DNA from 3 places in the Photobacterium piscicola genome. Region 3 is predicted to be linked to each of the others. Evidence: predicted binding sites of a transcription regulator. Region 3 holds the regulator's gene; each other region holds the start of a gene.

Region 1 (11,411 bases), 580 kb from region 3:
TAAAATAACACTAAGAATAATGGTAATAAATACCACACCAAATAAAACTAAATTACTGATCCAGATCGAATGTCTTGTTTTGCCATTTAATTTTGCGAGTGCATTATCAGCGTGACCCACAAGTGTTTGAATTATATTTTCTTGTTGTGTTAATTGATTTCGAATATCACGCTGAGATTGAGTGATCTTTACACTATTTATATTATCTAAGATTAAGAGCTTTTGAAGGTGGCCATTAGGTGTCACTAATTGTGTAAATTCTTGCTGTAATTGACGGTATGTAATTGTCGAAGGGTAATTATTTAATTGCTTACTGATTTTATTGAGTTGTAATATTTTTTGAGCAATAGCATCAAAAGCGGTATTGATGTCATTATGTTGACGGTGAAGAATGCTGTCTTCTATCAGTTGATGTAATTCATTGACATTGACGGTAATGGTTTGAATAACAGAAAACTCAGCCATGATATTTTTGATATTAGTATCATGATCTTGCGGTAATTTCTGAGGGCTATTCAGTAATCGCATCATTTGCCACTCGATTTCTAGTCGCAGTGGTTGTAACTCATCAATTAAATCTTGATGTAGCCATTTAATGGTATTTTCTATTTGTTTTAATGCTAATCGCTGGGTATTTCGCTGCTGTAATAATGCGATATAGCTATCGATATTAGCAACTAATAGTTGCTGACCCGATTTTATTTTGGGGTAGTAATATAAACTTGAAATATTATCTATTGATTGTCTAATCGCCGTTAAAATAGAGACAATATTTTTTTTAATCGCTTTATGTTTTAACGGATTAGTATTCATGTCTAATGCTGTTAATGCGGCTTGTAATTCTGCCGTACTGCGCTCTAAACGATAACTTGATCGTAAAGTTGGCATATTATCATTAGCAATAGTGCCTATTTGTTGACTTAATTTTTGCCATGTTAATGCGGCAATAACACTGACACTGATCGTTAAGAATGCCATTAATATAATGGCAGAGGTCAGACGATTACCAATGGTATTATTTTTTACATAGCTAATCATTGTTATTATCTATTCAAATTTAAATGGCATATTACTAATAAATGTAACCTTGCTAGATTACGTATTAATAGCGTGAAGAAGTAGACGTAATTATACGTCAGCGACAGAAATGATCACTAATAGTTTTTATAACAAAACAACGGCTGTTATTAGTGTGAGAGAGTGGTGTTATCGTAAACAATGGATCACGTTTCAGTTTTGTGTTTTATTATCATTGTATGAGAATAAAAACAAAAACCGAGTTGATTAACTCGGTTTTATTGTGAATGCTTATCAAACTTATGCAGTAATGATTTGTTGGATTTCACTGCAAGATAAGTGGTAATGGCGTGGACATGCGCGCCAAATAGTCAGCATGCGTAGGTATTTGTCTAGCATTGGTACATGACTATTGAACTGGTGTTCATTTTTAGGAAACTGTGGGTATAGGCCTTCATCATTGGTAAGAAAGCGAACATAATTAACTAACTTAGCTTCAGTAATTACATCAAAGCCTAAAAATTGTAGTCGACGCTGGTCAATGTCTTTAGCACCATCACAACGGCAATCTTCTAAATTAAATGATTCTTGTAGAGCATGGTACATTTCCATAATTTCAAGAACTTGTTTACATTCATCTTCAGAAACTTCACCAAAGTCTTTGTTAAGCTCACGCATCTGTAAACAGTAACCACGTTCAATGATCATTTGTAAACGACGGTATTTGTCAGCATTTTCAGGTGCAAGTTTTGACATGATGTAATATTGATTCGATAGAATTAGACGTTGAGCGTTAGTCATTTCCATTGTAGTAAGCCTCAAATTTTTTATAGATTGCACTCACTCAGTTGTGATTTTATCGCGATAGTGAGCACAAGGAATATTTGTTATGAGCGTGAGATTAGCAGGTTGAGTGTAAAATAAAATGATCTGACACCACGAATAGGATTATTTTTTGTTAACGAATGTTATCCAATTGATATGTTGATAAAAAACATATCTAATTGATTTTAATTAAAAACCACTATTTTTGTAGGTTTATTTAATCGTTAAATAGGATTGCAATTGAATTGGTGGCCAATGTGAGGCTGGGTATCGGTAACCATGATGATCACCGATACCTGAGTATTTAATGGTATGGCTTTAGCTTAGGCCAATAATATTGCCATCAGCATCAAGATCAAGATTCATAAATGCAGGTTTTTCAGGTAAACCAGGCATGGTCATGACATTACCGCATAAAGCATAGATAAACCCAGCTCCTGCACATAATTTTAGCTCTCTTACTGGAACCGTAAAATCTGTTGGTGCACCTTTAATATGAGGATCTGTAGTAATAGATAAAGGTGTTTTTGCCATACAGATCGCTAAATCATTAAACCCTTGCGCTTTTAACTTAGCTAACTGTTGTGTGGCTAAAGGTGATAGCTCAAGATTTTTCGCGCCATACCCAATTTCAGCCACTGCCATTAATTTCTCTTCAATGGTTTGATTCAAGCGATACAGTGGTGTGAAGTTTGCTGGTGTTTTACAAGCGTTAACCACCGCATGGGCGAGTTCAACTGCACCGTTTCCACCTTTGGCAAAAGCTTCACTGAGTGCAACATCAACATGTACATTAAAGGTTGTGGTTAAAATCAGTTGTTTTAATTGTTCAAGTTCTTGATCAGTATCTTGTGGAAAACGATTAATCGCCACTACAACGGGCACACCGTATTTGGCGGCATTATTAATATGCCAACGTAAATTTTCAAAACCAGCTAATAAAGCTGTACTATCCGGTTCAAAAATACTATCAGGTAATGATTGCCCTGGCTGTAAATCATAGAGTCCTGAGTTTGCTTTTAGGCCACGCAAAGTTGCAACAACGACTGCGCAATCAGGACCACGCTGTGCTTGTTGTGCTTTAATATTACAGGCTTTTTCAAATCCCATATCAGAGCCAAAGCCGCCTTCAGTCACCGTAAATTCACTTAATTTTAATGCGATTTTATCGGCAATAATCGAAGAATTACCGTGAGCAATATTCGCAAAAGGTCCGGCATGAATAAGTGTTGGCACCCCTTCTAAGGTTTGCATTAACGTCGGTTCAATCGCTTCACACATAGTGACAGCCATTGCGCCTGCAACGTGTAGATCTTCTGTTGTAACAGGCTCACCGTCAAGGTTATAAGCAACCACGATTTTTCCGATACGTTGACGCATATCGGCTAAATCTGTGGCAAGGGCTAAAATTGCCATTAATTCAGAAGCGGCAGATATATCAAATCCATCGTGGCGTTCAAGGCCATTAATGGTTTTCCCTGGCTCATTTTGACCAACTGTAATCATACGTAATGCACGATCATTATGATCCATTACTCGCTTCCAGCTAATATTATTAATATCAATCCGTAGGGCGGGTAAATCCGTATGTGCAGTAAAACCGTCGTAGCCTAAGCGTGATTCATGGTATAGACGAGCATCTAATGCTGCTGCTGCAAGATTATGCGCTGCGGTTACGGCATGAATATCCCCCGTTAAGTGTAGGTTGAGCTTTTCCATTGGTGCTACTTGGCTATAACCGCCTCCTGCCGCTCCGCCTTTAATACCAAATACTGGCCCCATTGATGGTTGGCGAATACAGGCAAATACTGAGCGCTTAATTTTAGCTAACCCTTGTGCTAAACCAATGGTTGTTACTGTTTTACCCTCACCGAGTGGGGTTGGAGTAATAGCCGTTACTAAAATGAGCTTACCTTCAGGTTTGTTGCTTAACCGTTTTAAAATAGCGGGTTTTACTTTCGCTTTTAAGCTGCCTTGAGGCGTAAGATCTTGTGCTTCAATGCCGGCATTGAAGGCGATGCGATCAATGGGAGTGAGTCGCGTTTCTCGGCAAATTTCGATGTCACTTTTCATGAGAGCTTATTTCCTCATAGGCAGATAGAGTAATATTAATGCTGATATTGAACGCTTTTTTAACTGCAAATCTGTCTTTTTGCATTAACGCAAACGTTTGCTTTTGGTTTATACCATAATTTTATCATGGATAAATATCCTTTTATGGTTTTTTTATAGGGGCTATTGCTATTTAGTGGAAGATAAAGAGGTGATGTTTTTAGTTTTTATTGATAATGGAATGTATTATTTCATTATTAGTTATTGGTTGTTTTTTGCTCTGCATTTAAAGTATGTGCCATATAAAAATGACCCTGATCAAGTAGGGTGTAAATTTAGCAAAGGAAGTTATGATGCAAGAACCTGTAACTAAGTGGAAGTATACAGTACCAATCTCATTGTTAATTATGGTGTTGTTAATCTCTTTTCTTGTCACAATTTTACCGTTGTCACGATAAATACTATTTTATCTTTTCAGTTTAAATAGAAAAGAGCGACTTATCTAACTCCTTAGAGATAAAGATAAGCCGCTCTTTTTTGTATTAACAACTATGACACAGTTGTTTAATACATAACTTTCTTACCATAGCTTGCAAGAATGTTTTTAATATTTTCCATTGTCTCTTTTTTCGGTGGCTTAACCCCAGTTAATGGGTATTCAAAGCCAAGAGCTTCCCATTTGTGCTCACCAAGCTGGTGGTAGGGCAGCAGCTCAATTTTTTCGATATTATCCATGTCTTTAATGAACTCACCTAATTGGTGTGCAGATTGTTCATCATCAGTGTAGCCCGGTACAATTACGTAACGGATCCATGTTTTTTGACCACGCTGGTGTAGGTAACGTGCAAAATCAAGCACACGTTTATTGGAAACACCAACCAAGTTTTGGTGAACGCTATCATTCATCTGTTTAAGATCAAGCATCACAAGATCGGTAGCATCTAATACCTCATCAACCACATCGGTATGTTTACGAATGTAGCCATTGGTATCAAGACAAGTATGAATTCCATCTGCTTGCGCAGCACGGAAGAAATCGCGGACAAATTCTGGTTGTAGCATTGCTTCACCACCAGAGGCGGTAACACCACCACCAGAAGCATTCATGAAGTGACGGTATGATCTTGCTTCATGCATTAATTCTTCAATAGTCGCTTCACGACCGTCATGGGTATCCCATGTATCACGATTGTGGCAATATTGGCAACGCATTAAGCAACCTTGCAGAAATACAATAAACCGAATTCCTGGGCCATCGACGGTTCCGCAAGATTCGAAAGAGTGAATACGACCTGTTACTGACATTGTTCTATTTCTCCGCATACTGCGTTTTATTTATATGTTATTTTATTACAAAACGAGGTGTGAATATAGCGAAAACTCAGGATCCCTCATTAGCATGGATCAGATAAGAGTGGGTGATATTCATCTCTCTTGTGTTTTAGTTAATATCTCTTTGGAGGCTGAATTATTGAGTAATTGTTGGCTTCGTTGTTGCCATTGATCATGCCAAATTGGAATTTGGCTAAAAGGTAACGGTGGTGAAATAAAATAACCTTGCGCGAGTTCACAATCCATTTTTTGTAGCTTTAACCACAATGTAATATCTTCAACACCTTCAGCTATCACTGTTAAATTAAGTCGATGTGCTAATAATAAACAAGTCTCAATAATTACTTTAGCGGTGTAATTTGTTGGCATCGCCTGCACAAAGCTAATGTCTAACTTTAGCGACTTAAACGGCAAGATATCGAGTTGTTTTAGCGATGAATAACCCGTACCAAAATCATCAATCGAAAGATTAAACCCATGCATGCCTAATCGAGCAGCAGCTTCTAGAGCTTTGCCTGCCGACTCAAATAAATCTGACTCAGTTAATTCAAAATAAAGCCAGTGATGCAATTGTGGATATTGATTATGTAATGCCAGCACATGATTAATAAAACTACGTTCAACTAAGGTTTTGGCTGAGATATTGACAGCAACTCTTCGGCCTTCAAATATAGCTTGATGGCTGATTACATGATTGATAATGAGTAAGGCGAGATGGCTGTCTTTACCTATTTGGGTTAAGTGCTGGATGAAATTACTTGCAGGCACAATGCCATAATCTGGGTGAATAAATCGAATTAATGCTTCGCTAGCGACCCATTCGCCAGTTTTTAAATTAACAATGGGCTGATAATAAGGGGTTAAGTAGTTAGCATTAAAAGCATCAATAATATCCTGCTCTGTGAGTGCGAGTTGTAATGCTGATATTGGTGCATCGCCCAACGGTTGTTGATTGACCGCTAAAGCTAATAATTGTTTTAGTTGCTCAAGATGGGTTGGTTTCGCTAATGTACCTAATAAATTAAGGCCATAGTTTTTACACATTTTATTGACACTAAGAAGTACATCCGCATTTAATGCGCTAGTGATAATAATTGCACCAGTGAATTGCTGTTCAGCAAGATGACCGAGAAAACTGATGCCGTCCATTTGTGGCATGTTGAGATCACAAAACAGTAACTGCGGTTGATATAGTGCTACCGCCTTCAATCCGCACACACCATTAGTTGCACAGTGTATATGGTCTTGATTTGGATCGATAAGATGAGCTAATTGGGTTGCAAGAACTTGACGTTGAAAGTCATGATCTTCAATCAATAATATGTTCATTCTTCGATCCTATTTACTGTTAATTTGGTGTGATAATTGTTCGATTAGTTGCTCAATGTGCAAGTAGTCTTGTTGTAAATCGGTCGAGTCTATTTGCGCTTGTTGCGAGTGTAATTCAAGCTTCTGGGTTATTTGTGCTAATGGATGAAAAGCCATCATCCGTGCAGCACCTTTCATGCGATGGCTAACCATAAAGATACTATCATTATTTTGTTGTGATATTGCTGTTTTAAGCTGTGATAAATCGTCAAAACAAGATTCTAAGTATTGTTGTAGCAATAACTGACACAGCTCACTGTCACCAAATATGGGTAATAGTTCATTTATATCAATAACTTGTTTTGGTGTGGTTGATGTTATTGACGATATTGTTGGCTCGATAGTTAATTGTGACATTTTTTTGACGTTTTGGTCTATGCTTAATGGTTTTATCCATTTTGCTAATATATCTTTTAGCTGTTGTTGCTTTAATGGCTTAATTAAATAATCGCTAAAACCCATGGTTTGAAAACGACAGGTATTAGTGAGAGCGTTGGCTGTAATCGCGATAATAGGTAAAGCTATCGCGTCTGTTCGTTGTTCTTGCTCTCGAATTATTTTGGCTAACTCATAGCCATCGACTTCTGGCATATGGCAATCAGTGAGTAAAATATTGTAATTAGTCTGTGCTAATGCAACTAAAGCTTGTTTTCCATTATCAACAATATCTACCGCATAGTTAAGTTGCTCTAATTGTTGTTTGAGTATCTGCTGGTTAATTGGATGATCTTCTGCGACCAACACATAACGGTTATCTGCGATAGCTTGTTCACGAGTTAGCGTTATAGGCACATTATAGCGAGACTGATTGTCATTGTTATACGGTTGAAAGGGCTCTGTTAATGCACGATAAAGTTGTTGAGATAAAAGCGGGCTAAGGGAAATATTACGGGCATTAATGTTGGACGTAAGTATGACATCAGTAGAGGTTATAGTAATCCAATTAACCGAAGGTAAGTTAATTGCAATCCAATTAAGATCAATATTATGTTGATTTGCCCATGATTGAGGCACAAAAATAGTATCAATACATTGGGTTGATATTGCAACTGCGAGTTGTTCTTTGGTGGTGACATTTAACCGCGAGATAGAACAACCCCAAGCTGTTAAATAGTTGGTTAAAATAAGATCATTGACTATCGAGAGTAAGCCACAGTGCTTGTTTAATGATTTAACCTCAGCGGCTTGGCAGATATCAAACGTGAGAGTGATCGTAAAGCTAGTGCCTTTATTAAGTTGGCTTGATACTGAAATCGTTCCATTCATTAATTGGATCAGTTGGTGGCAAATTGATAGCCCTAATCCGGTGCCATCATAGCGACGATCGGTGTTTTGCTCTATTTGTTCAAATGGCTGAAAGAGTTTATTGATATTTTTAGCCGCAATACCTATGCCAGTATCTGTGATTGTAAAGCTAATAGTTTGCTGGTTATTTTGTTGGGATAATAAATTAATATCAAGGTGTATAGCGCCTTGAGACGTAAATTTAATCGCATTATTAAGTAAATTATTCAGCACTTGTTTAAGACGAAAACTATCAAAACGTAAACTTTTGGCGATATTAGGATCAAGCCATAATTTAAAATCTAGCCCTTTCTGTGCGGCATGAATAGCATGAGGTTGTACTAACACTGTGGCTATTTTATACATTATTTTTTGTTGCGGATTGATCTCTAGTTTTTTTGATTCAAGCTTAGAGAAATCTAAAACATCATTCACAATATTAAGTAGGTTTTCACCTGAAAAGGTGAGATTTTTATGGATTTGATAAAGTTCAGGCTGTTGAGCATAAGGTTTCATTAAATCTAATAAACAAATAATGCCGCTGATTGGCGTGCGAATTTCATGACTCATCATGGCTAAAAAGCGTGATTTTGCTATTGTGGCTGCTTGCGATTTTTGTTTGGCGATTGTCAGTGCTAATTGTTGCTGTTTTAATTGAGTAATATCAATCAGGATGCTATTCCACTGCCAACCGATTGCTGCTGGCGTAATTTGACAACGTAGTTCAATCCAACAAGGTGCACTTAATTCATTGATTTTAATTTGTAACTCGGTACGCCAATAGCCTTGCTGTACAGCATTACGCATTTCGGCAACTAAGCTTGAATAATCATCTCGCATAGAGATGCGATCTTTCAATAAGTGTGGAAAAAAATAGAATTTACTGGCTGAAATACCCGTAAAATCAATAATTTTTTCACTCATAAATTGGATATCAATATCCATTGGGTCATCACTTTTTTGGTGATGTTGAATCAGAACACCATCAAAATTATTGGTTAAATAAGTTAATTTATCTTCTGCCGCTTTACGGTACTTAATTTCTTTACTTAAACGGCGGTTCCAAATGGTAATGGCCCCAATAATACAGCTAATAACCGCGCCCATTATCATGATAAATAAGATTAATCGATTGTAAATACCATCATTTTTTATTGTGAAAGTATGCCATTGTTTTTGAATAGTCGTTGGTGGCAGAGAATCAATGGTTTTATTTAAAATATTACGCAGTAAAAGGTTATTTTTTGACAGAGCAAAGGCAACTTTTCGATCATAATCATCAATACGACTTGTAATGATTTTTAATTGCCCTAAGAAATTGTTTTGTAATAAAACATTCGCGGTAGATAACGAAATTACCGCATAATTAATCTCCCCATCGACCACGGCGTTGAGAATATCAAATTTATTTTTAAATAAGCGAATCTTCGCTGTTGGGTAATATTCTTTGACAAGTTTTCCTCCAAATCCAAAGGCGAGAACACCAATGGTATCCGTTGAATTAATGGAGGTTAATTTTTTATGGTTGATGTGATCAAGCATAACCCACCGATCGTTAGAATAAGGGGTCGTAAAGGTCAGTTCCTTATGACGTTGGTTTGTTATCGCTACCGCAGCCATAATATCAATGTCATTATTGAGCAGTTTTTGCTTACCATCTTGATAATTATCGATGGGAACAATGGTGGTGGTGATAGGAAGCTTATCTTTTATTTTGGTTAAAGTGTCGTTGAGTTGACTTAAAATAAAATCATTTTTGTTCAATATTGGCGACATAGGGTATTTATAGCCGATACGAATATTCTGCTGCTGCTGTAAGGCATTATTTTCAGCTGCGGTTAAATGAACCGTATGCGGATCACTTAACATCTTTTTTTGTATTGGCGTTAGCCAGCGATCATAAATTGCGGTTAAGACTGCGGGATGAAGTTGACTATAAGCTTGATTAATATTGTCGATGAGGACTCTATTATTTCGTGTAGCTGTGATGTATAAGCGTTCAAAAGGCAATGTAGTTATCGGTGAGAAATAAAGTGGTGGTTGTTGCTTATTAGTTGTGAGTGAGTGGTGTAGGATCAGGCTATTACCAATATAAACATCGGCTAGACCTGTATCAACAGCATTAAGTGCCACGGTGCTGGATGGCATTGCTAGAATTTGACCGTTAAGATGAAGATCTATTATTTTTTGTTTAATAGCAAAGCCATTTTCAACACTAATAGTAGCATCATTAAGATCTGATATTTTGGTGTACAGAGGCGATCGGCTAAGCATCGCAAATGATGAGCTTAGAATAGGATCACTAAATACCATGTATTTTTGACGATTAAATGTTGCCGCTATACCAATCAATAGATCAACATCGTTACTTTTAAATGCTGCGAGCATTTCATCAAAACTTTGGAAATAGACACTTTTTATTTGGTAGTTTGCTTTTGCTGCAATAGTATCCATCAAATCAGGTAACAAACCGACAATTTTATCGCCATGTTTAAAAGATAATGGTGCCCAATTAAGCGAGGTATAGCCAACAGTTAAAATGGGTTTAGCCGTCGTCTTATGCGTTAATTCATTAGCATAAATGGTCTGTATAAAAGGTGGTAATATCAGTACTAGCAGCAGTATAAAGTTTCGCATGTAGAGCTACCTAGAAGAACAAATCAAGACATTAATATAATGGTTGTTGAAGAAAGCGATATTGCGCTTTTAATCTTAAATACCAGTCAGGTTTAAACTCTTGTGATTCAAAGGTCCATCTCGCTTCTCTAATCCATTGTCGATGCTGTGGATCATTATCTATATAACCCCGTGAAGATAACTCAATTAAACACCGAGCTAAAACATCATCAAAACGATATTGAGGCCATAATAGCAACATCGATTGACCAGCCTCAATATAATATTTTTGTTTTAACAATCTAAGCGCATAACGGTATTGTTCATCTGTGTGATGGCTAGTTGTTGGCTGCATTGTTTCTAACCACATCTGTTTTATAATCGAATGCGGCTCATTTTGGTGCTGATGTAGATTGTGTTGTAATCGTTGATAACAGTCTATTTGATGACGAGTCATGGCTAAGCGTTTGCTAATACAAAGGGCAATCGCATCAAATTCAAAACTGTGCTGTTCTGGCGCTGTTTGTTGAATCGTTTCTATCGCAGCAATATAGCTTTTATAGGCATGAAGATTGCTGTCATTGTCTAAATATTGCCATGCTTGTAATAAGTAAATAAACGCACGTTCATGTTTAGTTATGGTTTTTTGTTGGCTAATTGTGCGCCAGAGCCGTTCTATTGGTAAATTCTTTTTATCGCTATGTTGTAGTTGCAGCCAAACAATAAACGCGTGATAGCAAGGTTTATCCCATACTGAATGGCGAAGATATGAGATGGCTTCACGTAAGTGTTGTTGCATGGCGCTGTGGTTATGGAAATGACATTCAATCCATAATAGGCCAAATAAGCGATGTAAGTTATTTTTACTGACATTATGTGCCTTTAACCAAAAATCATAACCTTGGGTGATTTTTTGT
Region 2 (11,411 bases), 130 kb from region 3:
TAGCAGTGATTGCCACTCAACCACAAAGTGGCCAGCAACGTATTTCAAAAACAGCGCGTTTACTTGAAAATGCTGACCGTATTACTTATTTGGTATTGGGTGAAAGTAAGGCTGAAGTCTTATTTGAAATAAATAGTACGCCGGCAGAGATGTTAGCTTATCCTGCCGCAAAAATTAAAGCCTCTCATGGCGAAACAGAATGGTATTTAGATGCAGCAGCTGCAAAGTTGCTAGCACAAGGAGAATAATATGAAAGGCGATATTGGTGTTATTGGTTTAGCTGTTATGGGTCAAAACTTGATCCTTAATATGAACGACCATGGTTTTAAAGTTGTTGCGTTTAACCGTACCGTTTCTAAAGTAGAAGAATTCCTTGAAGGTCCTGCAAAGGACACTAACATTATCGGTGCGACATCATTAGAAGACTTGGTCTCTAAACTAGAATCACCACGTAAAATCATGTTAATGGTTCGTGCTGGTGATGTTGTTGATGCATTTATTGACCAACTTGTACCGCTACTAGATAAAGGCGACATCATTATTGATGGTGGTAACTCAAACTATCCAGACACTAACCGTCGTGTTGCAGCCCTTGAAGCAAAAGGCTTATTATACGTAGGTTCTGGTGTTTCTGGTGGTGAAGAAGGTGCTCGTTTTGGTCCTTCAATCATGCCTGGTGGTTCTGAAGCAGCATGGCCTGCAATCAAACCTATCTTTCAAGCAATCTCTGCAAAAACAGCAGCAGGTGAGCCTTGTTGTGATTGGGTGGGTAAAGACGGTGCTGGTCACTTCGTTAAGATGGTTCACAATGGCATCGAATACGGCGACATGCAGTTAATTAGCGAAGCATACCACTTCATGAAGTCTGGTTTAGAGCTGTCTCATGATGAAATGCAAGCTATTCTTCAAGAATGGAATAAGACTGAGCTAGATAGCTACTTAGTTGAAATTACAGCTGAAATTCTTGGTTATAAAGATGAAGATGGTCAGCCTCTTGTTGAAAAAATTCTTGATACTGCGGGCCAAAAAGGTACAGGTAAGTGGACAGGTATTAATGCACTAGATTTAGGCATTCCACTAACACTTATTACTGAAGCAGTGTTTGCGCGTTGTGTTTCTTCAATGAAAGAGCAACGTGTTGAAGCAGAAAGCTTATTTGGTAAAACAATTGCTAAAATTGATGGCGATAAGAAAGAGTGGGTTGATGCATTACGTCAAGCACTACTTGCATCAAAGATCATTTCTTATGCACAAGGCTTTATGTTAATCCGTGAAGCATCAGAAGAGTTTAACTGGGATCTAAACTACGGCAACGTGGCACTTATGTGGCGTGGTGGTTGTATTATCCGTAGTGCATTCCTAGGTAATATTCGTGATGCATACGATACAAACCCAGAAATCAAATTCCTAGGTTCAGATACTTACTTTAAAGATATTCTATTAAACAGCATGCCAGCATGGCGTAAAGTAGCATCAAAAGCGATGGAAATTGGCCTACCAATGCCAACAATGACATCAGCATTAACCTTCCTTGATGGCTACACAACAGCAAGCTTACCTGCGAACATGATTCAAGCGCAGCGTGACTACTTCGGTGCTCACACCTATGAGCGTATTGATCAGCCTCGTGGTCAGTTCTTCCATACGAACTGGACGGGTACTGGCGGTAATACAGCATCTACTACTTACGACGTATAATGTCTAAGTAATCGATATAATTAAGCCATCGTTTTTACGGTGGCTTTTTTTATGCATGATGTATTGTGATGAATCTAGATTTAACTTGCTATACGTTGGCAATAGAGTAATGCGCGTAATTCCATATTTTCAGCTTCAAGCGCCACTATTTGTTTATGAGCTTCTGTGCGCATATCTTCATTTGTTTTTCGTGTTTTTTCAAAAATATCGCTCAGGGCACTAAACAATTCTTCTCCAGCAAGCAGCATTTCTTTGCCGCTAATTTCAATATTATAAGAACGTAATAAATCACGAGCATAAGTGGTTAAGTCACCTTTGGCGCGACCAATTTCTTTGTCAATTAATGGGCAAGTGTGAGGGTAGGAGAAACCTGACATATTTTGTACCTTTAAAGTCAAATATCCATAAAAGATAATTGTTATAAACCTCCGTGCCTATGAGATGATTTTCGCTTACATTTTTAAATTGATCAATATATGCACAATAAGTTTGACAAAAAACAAACAAACGTCTCTTTTTTGATACAAATTAGTCAGTAATCATGCTGTTGGGTGAAGCATTAATCTATGTTGATGAGTGCTAATTACGGTGATTTGTTGGTAAAAATAAACCCTCGTATCGATTAAGAGTACGAGGGCTTAAATATCACACTAAAATCAAATAATTAACTTACTTCAATTGGGCCACCAAAGGCGGTTACTGGTGGTAATTCACCTTTGAATTTCTCAATATTGACTAAACACGTTTGGGCACTAGTCGCTTGCGCCAATTCGGATGTTGGTATATCCATGGTTAGAGTATTTGGATCGCCATAGGTATCAATCGCACCAATCTTCTCATTTAATGGCCCGTACCATGCACCTTCTTCTATACGAACGACGCCTTGTGGGTAGCTGTCTGTGATAACAGCACCTGCAAGTAGTTGACCACGATCGTTAAACACACGTACAACGTCACCGTCTTTGATGCCTTTAGCTGTAGCATCTTTTGGGTTGATGTAGACAGGTTCACGGCCTTGGACGGTATACGTCGCGCGGAATTCATCGGATTCACACATTTGTGAGTGCAAGCGTTTGTCAGGGTGACAAGATTGCATCCAGAACGGATGTTTATCTGAGCCCGGACCACCATGTGAACGTTCTGTCTTTTCAAACCACATTGGGTGACCTTGACAGTGTTCATAGCCATAACGAGCAATCTTACGGCTGGATATTTCAATGAAACCTGACGGTGTGCCTAGCGCATTTATTTCTGGATCTTGACGGAAATCGGCATGTCGAACCCAGGGCTTACCAGTGCCAAAATCTAGGAATCCTTGCTCCCAGAAAACATCAAATTCTGGCATGTCGAATTTGCCTGCATTAGCTTTTCGGCAATCGTTATACAGCATTTGAACCCATTGCATTTCATCCATACCACGGGTGTATTCTTTATTTTTACCAAAACGACGTGATAATTCAGTGAAAATATCAAAGTCAGTTTTTGATTGGTACAGTGGGTCAACTAACTTTTGCATTGCGATTAAGCCACGGCCACTGTATGAGCCCATAACGTCAATATCGTTACGTTCAAACTGAGTACATGCAGGGAGTACAATATCAGAGAAACGACAGGTCGCCGTCCATGCAAAATCAATCGTTACCACGGTTTGTAATTTTTGGAACGCTTGTTTCATGCGGTTACGATCTTGGTGGTGATGCCAAGGGTTGTTACCGCTGATCACCATCATTTTGTAATCAGGCAGAATCACTTTAGAACCATTGTATTTAATTTCTTTACCCGGTTCTAAAATACAATCAACGAAGCGTGCGACAGGGATAGTACGACTATAACCATTGAAGTCGTTGTTATCCCATTTGGGTTTTTGCCCCTCATCCACGTTACGAGGAAAACCGCCTGGTGCTGCAAAGCCTGTTGATGGGACACCAATACCGGAGTAATGATGGCCATAAGAAATACCGCCGCCAGGTAAGCCAATTTGTCCTACCATCGCAGCAATAACGGCACCCATCCAGTAAGGTTGCTCGCCGTGTTCTTGACGTTGAATACACCAACCAAATAGAATTTGAGTACGCTCTTTAACCAGCATACGAGCAAATTCACGGATTTGATCAGCGGGTACGCCACAAATTTCAGCTGCCCATTCTGGTGTTTTCTCAATGTTATCTTTAGTGTCACCTTTGACATAACCAATAAACTCATCAAAGCCCAAACAATACATTTTGATGAATTCTTTATCATAAAGATTCTCAGTGTAAAGCGTGTGTGCTACACCCAACATAAACGGTACATCTGTCTGCGGGTGAAGGTAAAGATGCGTGTTTTCTAAGTAACGCTGGGTCTTGTTTTTAACCGGATCAACCGAAATAACATTGATCTCACCTTTAGCTACTTTTTCTTTTAGTTGCGCAAGGTAAGGGTAAGACTCATGCGTTTCACAGTTCCAACCTACTTGGAGGTTTTTAACCGGATCGTTAGCCCATAAAATAATGTTCTTACTGTTGTCTAAAATTTCAGACCATGACGTACCTTGAGCATATACTTCAGTCGAACCTAGCACATAAGGCATTATGGTTTGGCCTGCACCTGTTGAGTAGTCGCCAACTTTGGTGATGTAATTACCGTGCATACCGACAGCACGTTGCATGTGACTGGTACAGCTATGGAATTGACCCGTTTGACGCCAGCCTGTTTGACCTGCGTGGAGCGCCCATGGACCGTAATCTTTTTGAATACGCTCTAATTCACGGTAGAACAAATCTAAGGCTTCATCCCATGTCACACGTACAAAACGATTATTACCGCGTGTTTCGCCACTAAACTTGTGCTTTTTAAGCCAGTCTAGACGTACCATTGGGTAACGAACGCGTGATGGATTATAAATAATCCCCTTGATGCCTTTTAGCATTTCAGTTGGGTTTTTATCTATTTCAATCGCTTCAATTTGTTGCACTTTACCTGCATAAATTTGTGCACGAAAAGCACCCCAGTGAGATCCAGAATAACGCCATGTTCCTTGACCTATTTGATCGTCTGCAAACACTTTTGATGATGCGAGTAGGCTTGGGCCTATAACTGTCGCTGCACTTGTTGTAGCAAGGCCTTTAAGAAAACTTCTTCTTGATACTGACATATTTATTTTAACTCCATCAAAACTTAGTGCTGTGCATCAGAAAAATCAGATGAATGCTTCTGTAGGTACTTCAACACAATAGCTTCGCTATCACGGTCAAAGTTTACAAATGCTAGCATACCGTTAAACATGCCCGGCCATGTGTTTGCATCAAAATGCGCTTCAGCAGGTTGGGTGTGACATACAGAACAGTTGGTGGTGTAAGCTGTTTTTGCTTGTGCCCATACTGGTGTGATGTCATTCACTAATGAGTCTTTAGGCATCCATACTTTAGCGGTAACACGCTGCCAAGGAAGGCCTGTTAGGTCATCGACTTTCTCTTCATATTTATCAACAACTTTATCATTTTGAGCTGATTCTTTAAGTAGAGATGCAACCGGAATATTCATTCCGAAATCTTCCTGAATCACACGACCATAGCCTTTATCTTTACGCCAACCTGCAATCTCAACTTCTACTGCATTATCTGTTTCATCAATGACTTTAACGCCAGATGCTGGATTTAGAATACCCGCTTCAACAGTCATTGCTTTATCTTCATAAACAGGTAAGAAGCGAACGCTATAAATCTCTTCACCTTTGCTGTAATCAGTACCATGAGAAAGTTGGACTAGCTCTGACACCATGCCACCACTGGTATCCATATCTTTTGGTAAGTGGTGAGCAATACCTTTATGACAATCAACACAGCTTTGATCTCGCTCTGCTGCATTTTTCATTTGAACGCGTGCAACAGGGGACATTTTTTCGAAGTCCATACCTTTGTAATCATGGCAATCACGACATTCTTGTGAGCCATTGGCTTTAAAGCGTTCCCATTCATGCTGTGCTAGCACAATTCGGCGATCTTCAAATTTTTCAGGGGTATCAATGAATCCAGCAAAATGGGCAAAGACTTCTTTGCTTGCTTGAATTTTACGTGAAATTTTATCAGTCCAATCATGAGGGACATGGCAATCAGGGCAGGTTGCTCGAACACCTGAACGGTTCTTATCATGAATAGTATTAACGTATTCAGGCACGACATTATCGGCATGACAGCTTACACAGAATTCTTCAGTATTCGTTTTTTCAAGGGCCGTATTAAATCCGCCCCAGAAAATAATACCCGCAACAAAACCGCCAAGGGCTAAAACACCAAGGCTAATATGAACGCTTGGGCGTGATAGAGTCAGCCAAGCTTTTTTTAAAAATGCTTTCATTATTATTGTTTCTCTTTAAATGATGCTTGTAGTGTGAAGTAGGGGATCAACCACCGTGACCGGGAGGACCAAAGACAAACAATTGCAACATCCAAACTGTGAAACCATAACCACCAACGAAAATGACACTTAAAATAGGGAACAGGAAAATGGTAATAAAAAGGAACATTTTCCATTCGCGGCTACGTGTTTTCTTGGCAGTAGCATCAGTAATACTGCTCATAAAACCTCCTAAAATATGGTTAAAGGGAAAGTTATTTCTTATAAATAGTTATATCAATTTTAATTTCAATATGATCATAAAGTAGACCGCTGTACTTATTCAATTATTAAATGCGTAATTCTGTTATTAAAATAGTATTTTTTTGAATTTAAACTTAGTTATTAATACTAAAAATACATATGTATAAATTAATTATTATTTAAGTGTAATTATTACAATAAAAGCCAAGAGCCAACTTGTGGTAATGTTGTATTTTTGTTTGTTTTATTGGTGCTTATTGGGTGTGATTGTTGGTTATTGCGATGCTATTAATGGTTTGTGTTGATTGAAAATTGAAGGATTGGTAATGGAAGAAGTGTTTTGTTAATGCTTTTACGTAATCTAATATGAATAGAGTCGTAATTAAAGGCTTAATATGAATGGAGTTGTTAATAATGCGGGATAGAAAAGAGAGCTATCAGATAGCTCTCGAATAAATATTAATCAATTAATTGATATTCTTGGCGTAATATATCAATAATTTCACTCTTTGGATCTTGGCTTAGAGTAATTGGTTGTCCAGTGATTTTTTCTGCGATATTGGTGTAGATTTTAGATATCTGCATTAATATATCTTGAGGGAGCGCATTCTCTGTCGCTAGTGCAAAACGTTCAGGCATACGTTCTTTATTTAATAAAATATCTGGATCTGGAAAGTAATTAAGCAACACTTGACGGAAATCTTCTTTGGAATTTTCAACGATCTGTCCGTCACGATAAGCGGCACCATCCCAAATTCGTGATGAATCTGGTGTACCCACTTCATCCATATAGATAAGTTTTTCATTACCGTTAGCATCTGTAACGTAGCCAAATTCAAATTTAGTATCGACAAAAATTTGGTCTAATTTTGCTAATTCGTGACTAATAACTGTAAATCCATCGGTTAATAGTTTTTCGTAATAGTTAATATCATCAGTATTTCGGAAATTAAAGGCTTGGTAGTTATTGATGAGATCTTGACGAGTCACGTTAACATCATCCGCTTCAGGCACATTAGGGATGTCTTTTAGGATACCTTTGGTTGAGGGGGTCATTAGAAGCTCTGAAAGTTTTTGATCTTTTTCTAGACCTTCTGGTAGTTCGATACCACAGAAATTGCGTTCACCTTGCGTGTATGATCGCCACATTGAACCTGTGATGTATTGACGACAAATAGCTTCTACCATTACAGGTTTTGCTTTTTGTACAATCCAGACAAAAGGATGGGGAATATCAAGAATATGGCTATCGGCTAAGCCATTATCTTTAAAGAGTTTAAACCAATGATTTGAGATTGCATTAAGTGCCGCGCCTTTACCGGGAACACCTTTCAAACCACCTTCACCATGCCAAATACAGTCAAAGGCGGAAATGCGATCACTGATAATCATAATTGCAAGAGGCGCATCAGGTTGAACGTTGTAGCCTTTTTGTTGAATTAGACGACGACTGTCTGCGTCTGTTAGCCAATAAACAGAGCGTACTTTTCCACTGTGAACGGGTTTATCGGTACGGATGGGCAGGTCGTCATTGACGGCAAGAACTTGATCAGCAAGACTCATGGTGAAATTCCTATTTCAAAATGATGGCATCGAAATACAGAGTGTTTAAGATAAACATTACCTCAAGCACTCATCTTATTAAGCATAATACTCGGTTCATTGTACGACTACCAGTAAAAAAGCAAACGATTGCTTTTTGGTTTGAAATGGTGACAAATGTAAAGTATGGTAATGAAATATCATACTTTACATTATGAGATAGTGTTTTACTGGGGATTAAAAACGTTGATAAAAGGCATGTAAATCACGGGGCGTAATATAAAACATGTGCAATAACCATTGTTTAGTATCGTCCAGGTTGAACCAGACAGGTGTAAATTGGAAATGACTCCAATTTGTGACAACTTGTAGTGCACCATCATAACTTGGTGCTAGATCAAATAAGATAACAATAGCGATAACCTGAGCTAGGCTAATGAACGGTTTGGTAAAGGCAAAAGGTTTAAGTGCGGTGCCAAATGATGATTTAAAGCGTTTGTTTGATAGATCGACGCTGTATATTTCATCAAGGACTAAATGTACGATGCCGCCAAGTAGAACAAACCCGCCAGCAAACCAACTATCAGTCGCTGTATGCCCCAATAAGACGCAAATATGGACACAACAGAGTGCAATAAGAGTCACAAATGAAATCGAGTGACATGCGCCACGGTGAACCGTACAACGGTCAAATACCGCTTTGCCAAAATAACGAATAGTAATAAACAATGAGATGACATACAAAATCAACTCAAGCATTGCGACATGGGTGTAAATATGGCTGATGAGTAAAAAACAACAAAACCCAGCCAGAAGTGTAAACAATGCTTTCATCGACGTTGAGTGGTCTGAATCAATGTCAGGTAGAAGCCCACCGATGGTGCCAAAAAAAGTCATCCATAGTGCAATGCTGGGGCTAATATGATCAGCCGACAACAATGTAGTTGCTGTTAAACCACTAACAATTGCTGCAATTGTGAAATGGGTCGAGAAATTTGCCAAGAAAAATGAATTCCAACTGGATACATATACAGGTATTTATCACTGTTAGTTATCTTAGTTCAATATTTATCACACTTTTAATGTAATTTATGAAAGTGATTGAGTGAAAAAGAATCATTTTAGTTTTTAGTTGCAATTAAGGTGAATAAATTGCTTTCTCAATTTGAAGCTGAAAGGAGTAAAGAGAGTAGCTGTATACGCTTTAAAAGGTCACAGCTACTTGAAATTAAAGCAGGTGATCTTAACCTGTAATCAATGCTGAAATGATGCCGATAATACCACCAAAGACTCCGCCCCAAATAACCAGCCAACCCAGGTGTTCGCTAATCATTTTTTCTACCATTTCTTTGACCATTTTAGGGGTAAGTTCATTTAAACGTTGGTCAATAATATCTTCAATTTTACTTTCAATATCATGCAATGTTTCAGGTTTGGCTAATTGTTGTTTCAGTGCTGTTTTAAAATTATCTTGTTCACTGATTTCTGTTACTGATAGCTGCATTTTCTCAATAAAAGGTTCACGTAATGGTTCCATGGCTTCTGGGCCACCCATCATGGTGATCATGCCGCCAAAGGATGAATTCATGATCACATCCAGTAATGAATCAAAGGTTGGTGCAAAATCAATTTTGCTGATAATTGGTTGCATATCCAGCACGGTTGATTGGTCGGTATCTTGGCTTAAAAAGCGACTAATGTTTTGTTGAGTAAAAAACTGCTCCATCATTAGGTTTTTAATGGCTAGTTTAAACGCTTCAAAGCGAGCAGGGATAACACCTGAACCATAAAGGCCGGGTACTTTTTCAAATAACATATAAATGGCAAGCCAGTTTGTTAATGCACCGGAAAAAGCAAATAAGCCACAGTAAAGAATGATATGTTGATTACTAATATAACCAATGAATAAGAGAAGGAGAGAGAGCACATTGGTCATTAAGCTTTTATTTTTTATCATGATGTAGTTCTTAGTAGTAACACCGATTGAAACGGCAAATAAAGACAGTCAATGGCGCATAGCCACCAATAATGGAGCCGAATTTTAACAATAGATAGTGACCAATGCCAGATTTTGCTGGGCTACACCATCTTTGATTACACGATGTTTGGTAGATAAAGGAGTGTGGATGTAATGTCATGTTTTACGATTTAAACTTTATATGGCAATTGCTATACTCGTTTGCTATGCGTTTATTGCCTTACTGAGTATTTTTAATGACCCGTTTTACTGCTGAACAAACTGCTTTTATTCATCATCAGTCAGGTAACGCACTTTGTGTTGCTGGTGCGGGAACGGGGAAAACAACAACGTTAGTCGGTGTTGTAGAACATAAATTACAATCAATCGCAGCAGAACAAATGTTGGTATTGATGTTTAACCGTGATATTCGCACCGATTTTAAGGAAAAGTTAGCACAGATCCCGTTAGCCGCGCGCGTGCCTGTCCATACTTTTCATAGCTTTTGTTTTCAGCTATTAAGACAGTCGGGGTATCTATCTACGACGGGTTACCAAATTGATTTTAATAATGGTGATAGTGATAAAACCATTGCTAAACTTGTCTTACGGCAAATGGCGGCACAAGAAAAATCGTATCAAAAACAACAAACGTTTAAAGATCCTCGCACTATTGAATTGTTAATGAGCTTTATTGGGTTAGTCAAAGCACATATGTTGCCGCCCAAAGAGGTATTTGATCTCTCTGAAATTAATAGAGAATATGCCTTTATCATTGAAGCATTTTGGAACTTTGAAACTGTACGTAAAGAGCGTAAACAGCTATTTTTTGATGATTGGCTGGTAGAAACTATACAGTTATTAAAAAATGATCAAGCTCTATGCCATTACTATCATCAGCAAATTAAATTTATGATGGTTGATGAATTTCAAGATATAAACACCGCGCAATATCAATTGTTGAAATTACTATTATCACCACAAGCTCAGTTAGTTGCGGTAGGTGATGTTGATCAGTGTATTTATAAATGGCGGGGTAGTGCTCCACAATTCATGCTTAATTTTGAACAAGATTTTGCGCCAGCAACGACATATAGTTTGTCGCATACGTTTCGATTTGGGCATAGTTTAGCATTAGCGGCTAGCCATTTAATTGCTAATAATAAACAAAGATTTCATGACTTTCAGACCATTGCGCATAAATCTGTTGCGGATACTGCTGTGGATGTTATTGGTACCGCTCGCCAAGTGGGAGAAATTGCGCAATCAGTGGCTGATTTTATTCAACAAGGTGGTCAACCTGCTGAAGTGGCTATTTTAGTTAGACGTTGGTCACAGGCGATGTTATTTGAATTAGCTTTTTTAACAAAGAAAATACCTTACCATATGCCGATCGGTTCGGTGTTAACACACAGTCGTGAAGTAAAGTTGTTAATGGACGTTATGATATTAGCAACGGGGCGTTTTTTAACATTAGCGGATAACGATAAAGCCAATTTATTGTTTAATTTATTATCTTTTCCACACTGCTATGTACCTAATAAAAGTTTACGCCCATTGTGTGAGTCTTTATCACAGCGGCCAAGTAACGAATGGCTTAGTTTAATAAAGCAAACTGAAAAAATTCAACCTACATT
Region 3 (11,411 bases):
GCGTCATGTTTCTCAAAAAATACTGTTATCAGCAACACTATTTATCACAGCTTCAAGCATATTTAGTCCTCTCGCCCATGCACAAGCAAGTTCTGCAAGAGTTATTAGTGCAGGTGCGGCTATTACAGAAATCATTAACGCTTTAGGGGCTGAAAAGCAATTAATAGCTGTCGATGTTACCAGTAAAACCCTTGTAGCGGATGATATGCCTAAAGTCGGTTATCACCGTCAACTGTCAGCGGAAAGCCTGATTGCTTTAGCCCCCACTCGTATTATTGGCTCTGATGAAATGGGGCCACAAAAGACATTAACCCTTTTAAAACAATCGGGAATTGAGGTGGATATTGTTAACGGTGGCGAAACGGTGTCTGATTTACTGCATCGAATCGATCAAGTTGCGGCCTTAACCCAACATTCACAACAAGCACAGCAACTTAAGCAAACTATCGCAGCGACAGTAAAAAACATCGAAAAAAACAATACTCATCAGACTCAACCGAAAAAAGTATTGTTCTTAATGATTCATGATGGACGACCAATAAGCGTTGCTGGCAAAAATACCACCGCTGACAGTATTATTACTTTAGCGGGAGCAATAAACCCAGCGGCAGCCGTTATCGCAAACTATAAGCCAGTTTCAACCGAAGCTATTTTGCAAATGCAACCCGACATTATTTTACTTAGCAGCCGCACCACAGCCTCAATTAAAAATATGGCACAACTCATCAAAAAAATGCCGGTATTAGAAGCCACTCCTGCGGCAAAAAATAATGCCATTGCCGTGATTGATGGTACGGCATTAATTGGTGGCTTAGGCATTCATAGTATTAATGAAGCCATGCGTCTTAATCATGTTTTTTACCCACAATCGTAATCTGAGATAAATGTCACCATGAACGTTAGTCGTATTTCACCCCATGTCATTTATTCGATTAGTCTAGGTGCATTACTCTTTGCACTATTAAGCTCTATCGCTATTGGACCGATGGATATCAGTTATAAAGACAGTTTTTTATCTTTATTACCAGGTAAGCATCAACTCGCCACCCATGTTGATTTAGTGATCCATCAAATACGCTTACCACGAACATTATTGTGTATTGCGATTGGTGCCATACTTGCGATCTGCGGAGCGGTGCTACAAGGGTTGTTTCGTAATCCTCTTGCCGATCCGGGCATTATTGGTATTTCAGGAGGTGCTGGCCTAGGTGCTGCGTTTGCGATCATTTTATTTGCCCCATTAATGGCGCAATACCCTTTATTAATGAATATTGGTGCTGTGCCCTTCTTCGCTTTTTTGGGTGGCGCGCTGAGCACATATTTGGTATATCACCTCGGCACTGATAAAAACGGCACATCTGTCGTGGTAATGCTATTAGCAGGTGTCGCAATTGGTGCTATTTCTGGTGCTGGTTTGGGGCTACTTAACTATATTGCCGATGATCAAGCGCTACGTGATTTTTCATTATGGTCAATGGGATCACTTGCAGGGGCGACTTGGTCAAGTATCTGTCTTGCCTTTGTGAGCCTCATTGTTATCTATTATTATTGTTATCGCCAAGCTAATGCATTGAACGCCTTTTTATTAGGAGAAGCTGAAGCCCGCCATATGGGAGTGGATGTTCAACATCTAAAGCGCAGTTTAATTATTGTATGTGCTGCTGGTGTGGGGATTACCGTTGCTATTACAGGTCCTATTGGCTTTATTGGTCTGGTGATCCCCCATTTAGGGCGCATGATTTCAGGCCCTAATCATAAAACATTATTGCCAATCTCAGCTATTCTAGGTGCTTTAATTTTACTTGTCGCAGATATGATCGCGCGTAGTGCGTTTGCACCACAAGAACTCCCCGTTGGTATTATTACCGCTATTTTAGGCGCTCCATTCTTCATTTATCTATTGAATAAACAAAAAGGCAGAATCGCATGACGGTAACCTCTGCACGCCCAACTGTCATTTCGGCACGTGATTTGCAATTAACATTGGCAGGAAAAGTATTATTAGATGACTTTAATATTGATATAAAAGCGGGTGAAATAACGGCGCTACTTGGGCCTAATGGCGCAGGAAAAAGCACGTTACTTAAAATACTCTGCGGTGAAATGACACCTGAAAATGGGCAGGTTACATTTTTTAATCGCGATATTGAAGATTGGCAACGATCTGAATTGGCGTGCCATTTAGGTATTTTACCGCAACACAGTTCGCTGTCTTTCGCCTTTACCTGTAAAGAAGTGGTTGAACTTGGCACTATGCCGCTATGTTTGTCACGCCAAGAAATTGACGATATCACCCTCACAACCATGCGTAATACTGATGTTCTTCATCTTGCACCACGCTTATATCCCACGTTATCAGGGGGTGAAAAACAACGAATCCATTTCGCACGCGTGCTAACACAACTCAGTCAAGCTGATGATAAATGTATTCTAATGTTAGATGAGCCAACATCTGCCTTAGATCTCGCCCACCAGCATAAAACGCTACAAATGGCACAAACCATGGCAGCAAAAGGTGCCGCGGTTATCATCGTATTACATGATCTCAACTTAGCTGCGCAATATGCTCAACGTATGGTCATTATTCAACACGGTAAGATTCAAGCCGATGGATCACCATGGCAAGCATTACAGCCTGAAATAATTAACAATGTCTACGGTTGGAACATTTCCGTACATCCCCACCCTGTTCATGGTTATCCTTATCTACTATCCTAGTATTAAAGTTCATCGTCTTTTTGATTATCTCTTGTAAATTTCAGTAAAATTACTGAAATTTACGATTTTTTGTTGATAGTTATCAAATAATTTACTCCCAGACAATTGAAACGTTGCACTACGCGTAACACTCAGTAAAATGTGAACGCAAGCGATTACACTTGAAAAATATGCAATAATTATAAAGCCGCGAATAAATGCGGCTTTTAGTGTTAATACTATTTAAGTATGCAGTAGACACATTATTGGTGCCAAATTGAATAATTAACGAGAGACTTTACCGAAAAACATTGAATTATATTCATCTCAGTAATTACTCAATTTGGTACCTCACGATTAGCTAGAAACATCTCTAGCACCCATTATTAGAAGAATAAATATGGCAACCATTAAAGATGTTGCACGTATGGCTGGCGTTTCAACTACAACAGTTTCACACGTGATCAATAAAACGCGCTTTGTCGCAGAAGCAACACAGAAAAAAGTACTTGCTGCTGTTGAAGAGCTTAACTACGCACCAAGTGCTGTTGCGCGTAGCCTAAAATGTAATACAACCCGTACAATTGGCATGCTAGTCACTAAGTCAACCAACCCTTTTTTTGCTGAGGTTGTACATGGTGTTGAAGAGTATTGCTACCGTGAAGGTTACACGCTCATTTTATGTAACACTGAAGGTAACCTTTCTAAGCAATATGATTATTTGCGCATGCTTGCAGAAAAGCGTGTCGATGGCTTATTGGTAATGTGTTCTGATCTTGATCAGAAATTACTGGATTTACTTGAGCGTCAAAAAGACCTACCAATGGTAGTGATGGATTGGGGTCCAGAAAGCCCACATACTGATAAAATTCAGGATAATGCTGAGCAAGGTGGCTACATTGCGACTAAGTATTTTATCGATCATGGTCATAGCCGTATCGGTTGTTTATCAGGCCACAACGATAAATCAACGTGTCGTGAACGTCTAAAAGGCTTTAATAAAGCAATGGCAGAAGCAAACTTAGCAGTTAACGAAAACTGGATTCTTGAAGGTGACTTTGAGTGTGATTCAGCCGTTGAAGCTGCTGAGAAGTATATTGCAATGACAGATCGCCCAACCGCCATTTTCTGTTTCAATGATATTATGGCAATGGCACTGATCAGTACTTTTGAACAAGCAGGGTTACGCGTTCCTGGTGATATTTCAATTATTGGCTACGACAATATTGATCTTGCGCCTTACTTCGCGCCACCATTAACAACTATCCATCAGCCAAAGCGTCGTTTAGGTAAAACCGCCATTAAGATTTTAATGGAACGCATGAAGAACAAAGATCATGAACCTCAAATCTTTGAAATGACGCCAGCCATCGTTGAGCGCAAGTCAGTAAAGGATTTACGCTAACACGCCCCCTTTTGATTGAGCCAATATTTTTATTGGCTTTTTTATAGCTAATGAATTTCGCTCGATGATCCTACAAAAAATATCTTATTCTCAAAAACATGAACAAACTCACAGATTCATCAGCTTTAATTAATATTAAAACTTACCTTTTTAAAAGATCGAATATAATAGGTCTTGTAAATACATATAATAGTAAGCAAAAGACTTACAAATTATAAATAATACTTCTATATTGATAATATTATTTATAAAGTGATACATGGATGATTTAGAGTAGGAAAATTCTCTCGTAAATAACTTTAATAATAAGTCAATTTACGACTACTTTAATGTTAGGTGACACTCATTTATTCACCGAGTAGAAGTATGGATAAACCAATATTAAAAAACTCATTAAAATTATTAGACCATTTAGGTAATGTTAAATCGCGTTCTATATTTGGTGGCTTTGGTATTTTCGCAGGCGAAGCAATGTTCGCACTTGTGGTTAATAATAAACTTCACCTAAGAGCAAACGCTAAAACTGAAGAGGAGTTTCAACAAGCGGGATTAGAACCGTACATCTATAAGAAACGTGGGTTTCCTGTAATAACTAAACATTACGCAATTCTTGATGAATGGTGGGAAGAACCTGAAAAAATAATAGAGCAAGCTAAATATTCTCTTGAAGCAGCACTTGCTGATAAAAAAGCAAAAGAATGTTGCGCGCCAGCTAGGATAAAAGATTTACCTAACTTACGCCTATCAAATGAAAGAATGCTCAAAAAAGCAGGTATTCAAACTATTGATCAACTATACGATCTTGGTGCACTCAACGCCTATAAGGCATTACAAAAAACACAAGAGGCATCATTAAGTTTAGAATTATTATGGGCTCTAGAAGGTGCTATACATGGCCAACATTGGTCTGTAATACCAGAAAGTAGACGTAACGAACTGCTCGCAAAACTATAATAAATATATTCGTCAACTGGCTAAGTGACGCTTAAGAATAAAGAGGCTCAGTGCCTCTTTAATTTATTTTATTCGATATCTGCATATAATCTTTCCAAACTATCCTTACTTGAACCTGCACTTCCTCTGAACACATCTTACTGTGTACATTAATTATACAGCACAATTAAAAATACACATTCCATGAAGAAATAGTTATCCAAGATCCTGTTTATTCTTTATATCGAAAATCATAGATACATCCTTCATAAAAACGTATTTTTAACGTTCTTGAACGAATATTTATCCAATACCACACTAAAGCATCATTCACCACATAAAATGTAACAATTCATACATTCATTATTGTTATTTGTTCTTTGTTATATCTAATAATTTTTTGAATAATAAAAATTTTTGTCATTAAATGAAATACAATATCACTTCCCTCGGTCTTGCTACTTAATAGTCGATGTGATTCTCATTTAATAAGGACATACCTTGCGTATATTAACCAAAAAAACATTCTCATTATGGGTCAAACCTTTGCTATGGCTTCAAAAACGCCATTTTGGCAATATTCTCAATCCCGCGAAACTATGGGGACAAAAACCAGTGCTTTTCTGGTTAGTGGCTTTGTTCTTTGGTTACCTTGATCGTAAAAAATCACCGATTGATGCAGTGATACGTTCATTAGTCTGTGTACGAGTATCACAACTAAATGATTGTGCTTTCTGTGTTGACGCTAATGGCATGAAATTAGCAGAGCGCTGCCATTCATTAGAAAAAATTAAAGCACTTGCACACTGGCAATCTTCTGATCACTTTTCAGAGCAAGAACAAGCAGTGTTAGCTTATACCGAAGCAATGACTCTTAGCGATCAACATGTCAGTGATGAAATGCTAGCAGCGCTTGCAACATGGTATAGCAGCGATGATATTATTGAATTAACCGCATTAGTGAGTTTTCAAAATTTATCCGCTAAGTTTAATACTGCGCTAGATGTTCCTGCACAAGGTTTTTGCTCATTACCTATTCAGCCTCAACAAAGGAGCCACGATGAAAAGTAATAAACTTTTGTTGCTTACCGTTATATTGGCAATTATTGGCACTTGGTTTTATTTTGACCTTGGCCAATACCTTACCCTTGAAGCGGCTAAACGTGAACAATTAACCCTGCAAGACTATATTATTGAAAATCCAATTACATCTTATATTGGCTTTTTTAGTTTATATATTTTAGTCACTGCTCTGTCTATTCCTGGCGCATCAATATTAACCTTATTAGGCGCAGCTTTATTTGGTTTCTGGGCCAGCCTAATTATGGTGTCTTTTGCCAGTACAATAGGCGCAACACTGGCCTTTCTATCTAGTCGTTTTATTTTACGTGATTGGGTACAAGCAAAATTTGGTAATCGCTTAACAACCTTAAATGATGGCATAAAGAAAGAAGGCGGATTTTATCTGCTGAGTTTACGTTTAATTCCTGTTTTCCCTTTTTTCCTTATTAATCTTTTAATGGGATTAACCATAATTAAAACCCGTACTTTTTTCTGGGTTAGCCAATTAGGAATGTTAGCGGGTACTGCCGTTTATATTAATGCGGGTACTCAACTTGGAAAAATAGATTCACTCAGTGGCATCATCTCTGCCCCCGTTTTATTCTCTTTAGTTCTACTTGGCATTTTCCCATTACTTACAAAATGGATCATGAAAACAACGGCTATTAAAAAACAATACAAACAATGGCAAAAGCCCGCTCGCTTTGATCAGAATCTAGTTGTCATTGGTGCAGGTTCTGGCGGTTTAGTTAGCGCGTACATTGCTGCCGCAGTAAAAGCAGATGTTACTCTTATTGAACGTCACAAAATGGGAGGCGATTGTTTAAATACTGGTTGTGTTCCATCAAAAGCACTTATTCGTGCAGCACATACTGCGGCTGATATCAAAAATGCATCAGCACTTGGTATCGATGCTCACATTGATAATATCGATTTTGCACAAGTGATGGGCCGCATTCATAAAGTCATTACTAAAATTGAACCCCATGATTCTATCGAGCGTTACAGTAAGCTTGGCGTAAATTGTATTACCGGTGATGCAACTATTGTCTCGCCATGGGAAGTTGAAGTGAATGGCACCCGTATTACAACCCGTAATATTGTTATCGCAACGGGTGCGCGTCCATTAGTACCAGCCATACCTGGTTTGGATACTGTTAATTACTTAACATCTGATACTGTGTGGCAATTAACTGCCCTGCCTAAGCGATTATTAATCCTTGGTGGTGGCCCTATTGGCTGTGAATTAGCACAAAGTTTTTGTCGATTAGGTGCCGAAGTCACTATTGTTGAAAGATCACCTCAGCTATTAAATCGTGAAGATCGCGATGCTGCTCAATTAGTTGAACAATCGCTTGTACACGATGGCGTTAATATCTTACTGCAACATAATGCTGTTCAATTTGAATCAACGTTTGATGATAATGGTCAACGAATTCAACGTGCCATCGTTGAACATAACAACCAACAAGTTAGCATCGAGTTTGATGCAGTAATGGTCGCTTTAGGCCGTGTTGCAAATGTGCAAGGATTTGGTTTAGAGGAACTCGGCATTACCACAACAGAGCGTGGCACTGTCGCTGTAAACCAATACCTACAAACACAATATCCTAATATTTATGCCGTCGGTGATGTTGCTGGCCCTTACCAATTAACTCACGTAGCTGCACATCAAGCATGGTATGCCGCGGTTAATAGCCTATTTGGTGCCATTAAAAAATTTAAAGTCGATTATTCAGTTATTCCAGCCGTCACTTACACGGCACCTGAATTAGCAAGAGTTGGCATTAATGAAAAAGAAGCGCAAGCGCAAGGGATTGATTATGAAATCACCCGCTATGGATTGGATGATTTAGACCGCGCTATTGCTGATGGTTATGATGAAGGTTTTATTAAAATATTAACCCCTAAAGGTAGCGATAAGATTCTGGGTGCCACTATTGTTGGTCACCATGGCGGTGATTTATTAGCTGAGTTTACGCTCGCAATGCGTCATAACTTAGGGCTAAATAAGATCTTAGGCACGATTCATCCTTACCCAACCATGAGTGAAGGTGCAAAATACACCGCAGGCGTATGGAAACAAGCCCATGCCCCTCAAAAACTGCTTGCTTGGGTCAAAAAATATCACCACTGGATGCGTAATTAATCATTACGCCAATAAGGATATCGATTGTGATAACAGCATTTTCTACTTTAAAAAAGCTGACGTTAACTGCTGCACTGGTCATTGGTAGTGTAACGGCACACGCCAGTGAACAGCATAAAAACGTTAATATTATGCCCACATGGCAACAAACCCTTGCTCAAGCTAAGGGAGAAACCGTCTATTTTAATGCTTGGGGTGGCAGCCAAGAAATAAATGATTATCTGTTATGGGCTAATACCCAATTACAACAGCGTTATGGTGTCACTTTAAAACAAGTTAAAGTGACCGATATAGCGGAAACCACACAACGTTTATTGGCAGAAAAAACCGCAGGCAAAAACAACGGTGGTAGTGTTGATATGGTATGGATCAATGGCGAAAACTTTCGTTCAATGAAGCAAAATGGGCTGTTGTATGGGCCATTTACGCATCAGCTTCCAAACTGGAAATATGTCAATAAATCACTGCCTATTGATAAAGACTTCTCTGAACCAACTCAAGGACTAGAAGCACCATGGGGTGTTGGCCAACTGGTGTTTATTTATGATCCTGAAACGCTAAAAAATCCACCCAAAAGCTTCAAGGCATTATTAGCTTTAGCTCAGCAACATCCTGGAAAAATTAGCTACCCTAAGCCACCAGAGTTTCATGGAACAAGCTTTTTAAAAGCAGCACTGTTAGAACTCACACCAGACAAAAAAGCATTATATCAACCCTTACAGTTACCTAAAGATCAAGCGCTGTTTGATCGCGTAACAGCACCATTATGGCATTATCTTGATCAGCTCCACAAAGTAGCATGGCATCAAGGAAAGCAATTCCCTGCGGGCACAGCTGAAACGGTACAGTTACTTGATGATCAACAATTATTATTAGCGATCACCTTTAACCCTAATGCGGCAGCTGCAGCCATTGCGAATGGTAATTTAACTGATAAAGCAAAAACTTATGCCTTTAGTGCTGGCGCATTAACTAACATCCACTTTGTTGCAATTCCGTGGAACGCAAATGCCAAAGCCGGTGCATTAGTAGCGATTAATTTCTTATTAAGCCCAGAAGCACAAGCGCACAAAACTGACACCAATGTGTGGGGAGATCCTACTATTTTAAGTCCGCAGGCGTTTAAACAATTGCCGCCATCATATAACAAACCGAGCTTTACGCCTTACCCTTCAATTGCAGAGCCAAACCCAACATGGCTAGCAGCAATTGAACATCAATGGCAGCTAAGATACGGCAACTAATTTACAGTAACTAACTCACTGTTATATTTATTATAAATTAAGCTAACTTGCATTATGATAGCAAGTTAGCTTTCCTTGTTTGATGTTTATTTGAGCCCTATGTTAGCCATTATATTTGTTGTCACATTATTGCTATTTGCAAGTCCATTGATCATTGGCTTTCTTGGTATGCTTGCACCTGCTTTTGCATGGCTACCAGCATTAAACATGCATCAACCATCGCTATTAGGTTGGCAGCAACTTTTTGCCTGGCCTGATCTTGGTCATTCAATTGCTTTAACACTACTGTCAGGTTTAGGCAGTACATTACTGGCACTATGGTGGTGTTATTTGATATTGCGCCGCTATTGGCTTAGCCCAAAGTGGCAAAAAATTGAACGCTTACTAGCCCCGTTACTCGCTTTCCCTCATATTGCTTTTGTGCTTGGTTTTGGGCTGATGTTCTCATCAACAGGCTGGATTGCCCGTATTTGGCACCATACAGGCCTCGCAGATACTCTTTATCCTGTGCTTATTCATGATAGCTTTGGTTTAGGATTACTGTTTGCATTAGCCATTAAAGAAACACCCTTTTTATTATTAATGAGCATCAGTATTCTAAAACAGCTGGATATAAAACGTCTTTATCAAGCATCTATGAGTCTGGGATACAACCATCAACAAATATGGTACATGGTTATACTGCCGCTATGGCTACCCAAATTACGCTTGGCGATTTTCGCGGTTGCCGGTTACGGACTTGCCGTGGTTGATGTGGCATTAATTATTGGCCCCACTCACCCCAGCACATTTTCAATGCTAATTTGGCAATGGTTTACTGATGGTGACTTAACCCAACTTCCACGCGCAGCAGCAGGAGCATTGTTATTATTTGGTATTGTCATCATTACTTTTGGACTATTACGTTTAATAGAATGGTGGCGATTATCATACGCAACATCATGGCAATATCGCGGCGCAATTCGACACTCAACCCGTCGAATTCCCTCGCCTATTGCCGCTTTTTTTAGTCATGGTTTATTATTGTTACCGTTAATTATGCTGCCTATTTTGGCCGTATGGTCATTTGCTTTACGGTGGCGTTTTCCTGACTTACTACCCAGCCGTTATAGTGTCCGTTTTTGGCAACAGCAATTTGAACCACTACAACAGCTCATCGGTAACAGTATTTTTCTCGCATTAATCAGCAGTTGTTGTGCCTTAATCATGGTGATTCTTTGCCTTGAATATCGCCAAAAGTATCAACGTGGAATCCCTACAGTACTGATCGCGATTCCAATGGTTGCGCCACAATTATCGCTATTATTTGGTATGCAGACAGCGGTCTCTTTTGTCTCTGGCCACTATTTTTGGCAATGGGTAATTTGGAGCCATTGGCTTTATGTTTTCCCGTATATTTATCTTACGTTAGATGGGCCATGGCGCAGTTATGATCAACGATTAGATCAAACAGCAAGAAGTTTAGGCTTAAATGGCTGGCAAACATGGTGGCGAGTTAAGTTTCCACAGCTAAAACCTGCATTATGGTTAGCCTTTGCGGTTGGCTGTAGTGTCAGTTTGGCACAATATTTACCCACTCAAATGCTAGGCGCTGGGCGCGTATCCACCTTAACCACTGAAGCGGTAACGCTTGCTAGCGGCCAAGACCGACGCATCAGTGCAATTTATGGGCTATTACAAGGATTATTACCTTTGGCCTTTTTTACTATCGCGATGGTATTAGCACAACGCAAATCATCACCCGCTCAAACTCAAATAAGCAGGTAATCTTATGGCCCTTTCTGTTTCACAATTAACCTTACGTCATCGTAATAATAATGTCGTGATAGGCCCGTTAACTTTTGAGGTTGAAGCGGGAGAAATAATGACGTTAATGGGGCCTAGTGGCAGTGGTAAATCCACGATTCTTAGTGCGATTGCA

Evidence for each region. Region 3 encodes PurR, which represses purine synthesis genes. Its sites were predicted from a motif close to TNANGNAAACGTTTNCNTNA; they were not measured.
Region 1: the regulator PurR is predicted to act here: its motif matches at 4,001-4,020, upstream of ACJZU6_RS05610 (formate--tetrahydrofolate ligase).
Region 2: the regulator PurR is predicted to act here: its motif matches at 7,957-7,976, upstream of ACJZU6_RS07505 (phosphoribosylaminoimidazolesuccinocarboxamide synthase).

The regions. Positions count from the first base shown of each region.
Region 1 covers NZ_CP175534.1:1,110,390-1,121,800, forward strand. Annotated here, with positions in the region: gene ACJZU6_RS05600 (ATP-binding protein) at 1-1,038, opposite strand, end outside; gene ACJZU6_RS05605 (YfbU family protein) at 1,318-1,824, opposite strand; gene ACJZU6_RS05610 (formate--tetrahydrofolate ligase) at 2,161-3,915, opposite strand; gene pflA (pyruvate formate lyase 1-activating protein) at 4,459-5,199, opposite strand; gene ACJZU6_RS05620 (EAL domain-containing protein) at 5,320-6,555, opposite strand; gene ACJZU6_RS05625 (ATP-binding protein) at 6,565-10,515, opposite strand; gene ACJZU6_RS05630 (response regulator) at 10,547-11,411, opposite strand, start outside.
Region 2 covers NZ_CP175534.1:1,557,215-1,568,625, forward strand. Annotated here, with positions in the region: gene pgl (6-phosphogluconolactonase) at 1-248, shown strand, start outside; gene gnd (decarboxylating NADP(+)-dependent phosphogluconate dehydrogenase) at 250-1,698, shown strand; gene ACJZU6_RS07485 (hypothetical protein) at 1,779-2,075, opposite strand; gene torA (trimethylamine-N-oxide reductase TorA) at 2,363-4,831, opposite strand; gene torC (pentaheme c-type cytochrome TorC) at 4,855-6,033, opposite strand; gene torE (trimethylamine N-oxide reductase system protein TorE) at 6,080-6,256, opposite strand; gene ACJZU6_RS07505 (phosphoribosylaminoimidazolesuccinocarboxamide synthase) at 6,736-7,839, opposite strand; gene ACJZU6_RS07510 (metal-dependent hydrolase) at 8,056-8,820, opposite strand; gene ACJZU6_RS07515 (DUF445 family protein) at 9,062-9,775, opposite strand; gene ACJZU6_RS07520 (ATP-dependent helicase) at 10,033-11,411, shown strand, end outside.
Region 3 covers NZ_CP175534.1:1,687,062-1,698,472, reverse strand. Annotated here, with positions in the region: gene ACJZU6_RS08140 (ABC transporter substrate-binding protein) at 1-874, shown strand, start outside; gene ACJZU6_RS08135 (iron ABC transporter permease) at 893-1,930, shown strand; gene ACJZU6_RS08130 (heme ABC transporter ATP-binding protein) at 1,927-2,718, shown strand; gene purR (HTH-type transcriptional repressor PurR) at 3,098-4,102, shown strand; gene ACJZU6_RS08120 (TfoX/Sxy family DNA transformation protein) at 4,469-5,056, shown strand; gene ACJZU6_RS08115 (carboxymuconolactone decarboxylase family protein) at 5,537-6,106, shown strand; gene ACJZU6_RS08110 (FAD-dependent oxidoreductase) at 6,096-8,246, shown strand; gene ACJZU6_RS08105 (ABC transporter substrate-binding protein) at 8,378-9,490, shown strand; gene ACJZU6_RS08100 (ABC transporter permease) at 9,590-11,257, shown strand; gene ACJZU6_RS08095 (ATP-binding cassette domain-containing protein) at 11,262-11,411, shown strand, end outside.